2 regions of the Thermomicrobium sp. genome follow, and region 1 is predicted to be linked to the other one. Evidence: riboswitches for the same ligand, from Rfam matches in the RefSeq annotation. Region 1 holds a riboswitch; the other holds the start of a gene.
What was found. A riboswitch is a leader RNA that binds a small molecule or an ion and turns the genes downstream of it on or off. The one in region 1 is predicted to bind fluoride.

Region 1 (2,458 bases):
GGCATGGCCCGAAGGCGCGCGGAGTCGTGGGCACGACGAAGGGGGACAATACTGTGACGACTCGACGAATCGACATCATCGACATCCATGTGCACGTGCGAACCGGTGACCATGCCAAAGTATGGGAACGCGACCGCTACGTTCCCGCCAACCAGGAAGGATTCAGCGATCATCCTGACGCTATGGCCGACATGTATCGCGAACTCAATGGCATGGCCGTCATCTTCGACATCGACGACGAAACCCGCACCGGACTCAAGGCCTCCAACGAGGAGATCGCCCAGTGGGTCGCCAAATACCCAGATGTCTACATCGGATTCGGCTCGGTCGATCCCTGGAAGGGGAAGGCTGCGATCATCGAGGTCGAACGCTGCGCTGCGCTCGGCCTCAAAGGGATCAAGTTTCATCCGGCGGTCCAAGACTTCGCTCCGAACGATCCCCGCTTTTTTCCTCTCTGGGAAACTTGTGCCCGACTCGGCCTGGCCGTTCTCTTTCACAGCGGCACCACTATGGCTGGAGCCGGGCAGCCTGGCGGAGCTGGCATCCGCCTCGAATACGGCCGCCCCATCCCGTACATCGACGATATCGCCGCACGTTTCCCGGAACTCCGCATCATCATGGCTCATCCGGCTTGGCCCTGGCACGAAGAGCAACTCGCGATCCTCCGTCACAAGCCGAACGTCTTCATGGACCTCTCCGGCTGGGCACCCAAGTACATTCCGGAAAGCGTCATTCGCTACGCGAACTCGTTGGTTCAGGATAAGGTCTTCTTCGGCTCGGACTTTCCCATGCTCACTCCTCATCGTTGGCTGCGCGAGTTCGCTGAACTCCCCATCAAGGACTCGGTCCGCCCGAAGATCCTTCGCGATAACGCGGCCCGCTTCCTCGGTCTCGCGCACCTCATCGAGAACGCCCTACCAGCCTCGAACCAGGGTCAGGAACGCACCTGAACAGTCGCGGAAAGAGCGGACTGCACCGAAGCACCGAGATCGCGCCGTTCTTCTCCTCGGCGCGTCCGCTCGCGCGTTTCTCGGCTCGCGGTAGGCCTGACGGCCGTACCGAGCAATCATGCGGTCTCGCGGCGCCAAAAGGTTCTCTCGCATCGGTTCGCGCCCTGGCTGCGTCGGTACACGCGCGACCGCGTCGCCCCGCTGCTCTGACGGTCTACGCCCGCTGCGAGGCGAAGACCGCTCGGCACGCGGTCGACGTTCGCCTCGCCGGTTCCCTTCGCTGGAACAGCCAACCGCTCCGCTGATATACTCGGTGCTGCACGGCGATGAGGCTCGCCAGGTGGCGTGGGCCACCGAAGCGCCCGATGCGGCTGATAGCCTCTGCTCGACCAGTCCGGTCAGCAGAGGCTTTTTGACGTTAGGAGGGCATCATGGCAGAAGTGCCGCGCAACCACACCATCTCCCGAATCGGCCGTTTCCTCGTTCGCTCGTCTCGCCCCACGGCCGACCGATACCTGGCCGCCACCCTACACGAGTCGTTCGGGGAACCAGGGTGCCCTCTGTGCCGCTTGCTGGAAGGCAAGGAGCGCCGAGCGCTCGAAGCGATTCTCTGGGAACGAGTGAACGATCCAGCCACGGCCGATCGGCTCGCGGCGGCACGCGGATTCTGCTGGGAACACGCGTGGGCGCTCGTTCCGGCAGGAGCAGCCGTTCACAGCCATCTCGGCGTCGCGATCCTGCTCGAGCGGCTTCTGCGCCTTGCCTTCCGATCAGGCCCCGCTCGCAACGGGCTCGCACACTGGCTCCGTCCGCTCGCCCCCTGCCCAGTCTGCGAATGGCTCGGGCAGGCCGAGAAAACGCTCCTGTCGGCGACCACCCAACTCGTCCAACAAGACCCATCGCTCGTGTACCGGCAACCGGGCCTCCTCTGTCGCCCCCATGCGATGGCACTGGCTGGACTACTCAGTGATTTCCCTTGGAAAGCGTGGCACGAGCGGGCCGAGCACGAACGCGCGGCTTGGTCACCCTTGGAACTCCTCCAGCATGACGTGGGCCGTCGTCCGTGGTACGTCCCTCGGCCCGCTGCTCTACCCGCGGTCTGCCCTCACTGCCTGGCCGAACCACCAGGGCAGGACCGGCGCTGGAGCTGGCTGCGGGCGCTCTGGCAATCACCGCTGGCTGATTGCTCACTCGAAGTCTGCCTGGGCCATGCTGCCGCGAGCGACCAGGCAGTGCCCTGGTATGAGGAACTCGCCGCCCTGCTCGACGATGTGTCGGCCTTCATCGCCGCTCACGACTATCGGTTTCGCGGCACCCTGAACGTGGCTCAACGAGGAAGCTGGCTCCGCGCGATCGCGCGCCTCGTCGGCACCGTTCCAGCAGCTGGACCCCACGAGCGGGCGCAGTGCATGACAGTGTAGGATCGTCGCGATGACGACGCCGAATCAGCCTGAGGACTCGTCCTACGACATGGCCCTGATCGAAGGACTCCAGCATCCACGCCCGGA
Region 2 (2,458 bases), on a different contig from region 1:
GTACTGGGTGCGGTCGATGATGCCGTTGTTGAGGCCGAAGAGTGCGGAAATAGTGCCAAAGGTCAGGCCGGTCGACATCAGCAGGGTGGTGTAAGCGCTCGTGCGCCGCTCGAGCCCGAAGACGAGCGTCAACGGTCCGACTCCGAGAAGCTTCGTGACCATCTTGACCAAGAGCAGCGCGATGATCAACCCGATACTGCTGACGAGCGCCGGCAGGGAAACGTACAAGCCTGCCTTGAGGAAGTACCATGGCGTCAGCAGAGCGAAGGCCAGGGTCCGCAGGCGCAGCATGAGTGGGCGATGATGCGTGAAAATCTCAGCGATGGCCAGGCCGACCAAGTACGCTGGCAGAACAGCTTCGCTCTTGGCGATCGTCGCCAGCCAACCAAGGAAGAAGAGTACCAGGAACAGGAATTTGACTTCTGGCTCGCTGACGCGGTTTCCCCACGCTGCGATCACGAATCGTGTCACTCGCCCGAGCAGGAAGAGCGTGACTGCCGTGACGACGACGAAAACCATGAGGTGCAGGTCATAGTTCGCAAAGAGAAGTCCCAATGCGAGAACCGTGCCCAAGTCGTTGACGAAGCAGGCGGCCAGGATCAACTTGCCGATGTCGGTCTCGTTCAATCCAGTTTCCACCATCACCGCATAGACGACGGCGACCGAAGTGGTGGAGAGAGCGAGGCCACCGATCCAGGCTTGTGGCCAGCTCCAACCCACGACGAAGCGAGTGAAGGCGGCGGCACCGAGAAACGGCGCGAGGAATCCAGCGAAGCCGATCGCGAGACTCGCCTTGAGGTGCCGGCGCAGGGCTTCCGGCTCGATCTCCGCCCCGGCGAGGAAGGTGAGGACGACCGCCCCAAAACTGGCGAGCGCATTGATCCAGGTATCGGTTTGGAGGCCGAGCGCATTCCCGGCGACGACACCGACCAGGATCTCGACGAGTGCGACGGACAGGCCGAGACGAATGGAGATGATGCTCGCCAGAAATGCGAGTCCGATCCAGAGTGCGGCAGTGGCCCAAATGTTTGCCATCGATGCCCCCTTCCCGCTCGTTCTGTTCGCCGTTTTCGAGGACGGGGGCAGAAGAAAAACTCCTGCCCGCACGTCCTGCGAGCAGGAGCCATCAGCCTTATCTGGCGCTTCGGGCTCTCGGCGAGCCCCGGCGGACTCCATCGCCGTTCGACTGTAGTCTACCACTGTTCCGGGAAAAGGGAAGGGAATCCGCTGTCGCGGGAGAGCTGTCCCGAGGAACACTGCGATCGCTCCTGCGCCGTCTCATCGGCTAACGGGCAAAATCGCTGGAAGCCAGGGCGAGTGCGCGACCGCCTGTTCCTCTGCTATCCTTCCGGGAGCGAGGTGCAGGAACGTGGCGAACCGCGGGGCAGACTGGTTGGCGCAAGCGCGACGCGATCTCGCCCATGCTGAGCGGGCGCGCCAAGCTGGCGACTACGAGTGGGCTGCCTTCGCTGCGCAGCAGGCTGCTGAGAAGGCTGTCAAAGGGTTGCTCCTGGGGCTCGGTGGGGAGGGATGGGGCCACAGCGTCTGGCGATTGCTCCGCGGACTGGCCGCTCGCCTCGAGGTACCGGAAGCGTTGCTCGACGCTGCCCGACGACTGGATCGCCACTATATACTGGCGCGCTATCCGAACGGTTTCCCCGCCGGTCTTCCCGGCGAGTACTACACGGAACGCGATGCAGCGGAGGCGATCGCCGATGCACGAGCGATCGTCGAGTACTGTGAGCGTGCGTTTCCTCGACCGTGAGAGTGTGCTCGCCGCCCTATGGGAGGCAGCGCGCGAAGCGGGGCGTTGTCCTGGCGTACGGGCGATCTACCTCTTCGGCTCCTTCGCCGGCGGTATCCCGACGCCGCGCAGCGATGCTGACCTCCTCGTGGTGGTCGTCGATGGGGCGGACCGGGAAGCTGCGCGGGCCTGCTGCGAGGAAGCGTTCCAAAACTTGCCGGTTCCCGTCGACCTCTTCGTCTGGAGCGAAGAAGAAGTGGCTGCTAGTGTCGCGAGCGGTCGTGGCCTGGCTGCCAACGTGCTCCCCCAAGCCGTTCGGCTCGTGTGAGGTCTGCGCGGCTCAGGTGACCGGGCGCTTTAGGTTTAGGGCAGTGCGAGGCGGACGACGACCGGCCGATGGTCAGACGCGCTGATCGGTGGAACCGAGCCGGCGAGAGGCTGTAGCTCACCGGTGACGAACAGATAATCGATCCGCCGGTCGTCTGCGGAGGTCGGGTCGGTGGCCCCGACCGCGGCTGCAGCGTCGATGAGGCCGGATTCACCGAGCCGGGTCAGCTCGGGGCTACCGGGATCGGCATTGAAATCGCCTCCCAGGACGAGCGGGCGCATCGGCTGGAGGAAGGCCAGCAGCTCCTCGATCTGGGCCAGCCGGACGGTCACTGCTTGCCGCGGGTCGTCGAGGTGGGTACTGGCGACCCACAGTGGGCCAGTGGG

Region 2: linked by a shared signal. The riboswitch ahead of ACWIVK_RS01990 (cation:proton antiporter) and the one ahead of ACWIVK_RS05640 (hypothetical protein) in region 1 are both predicted to bind fluoride.

The regions. Positions count from the first base shown of each region.
Region 1 covers NZ_JBRBZA010000030.1:36,841-39,298, forward strand. Annotated here, with positions in the region: gene ACWIVK_RS05635 (amidohydrolase family protein) at 54-950, shown strand; fluoride riboswitch at 1,264-1,341, shown strand; gene ACWIVK_RS05640 (hypothetical protein) at 1,382-2,371, shown strand; gene ACWIVK_RS05645 (HEAT repeat domain-containing protein) at 2,382-2,458, shown strand, end outside.
Region 2 covers NZ_JBRBZA010000009.1:19,569-22,026, reverse strand. Annotated here, with positions in the region: gene ACWIVK_RS01990 (cation:proton antiporter) at 1-1,035, opposite strand, end outside; fluoride riboswitch at 1,111-1,189, opposite strand; gene ACWIVK_RS01985 (HEPN domain-containing protein) at 1,370-1,765, shown strand; gene ACWIVK_RS01980 (nucleotidyltransferase domain-containing protein) at 1,746-2,072, shown strand; gene ACWIVK_RS01975 (endonuclease/exonuclease/phosphatase family protein) at 2,108-2,458, opposite strand, start outside.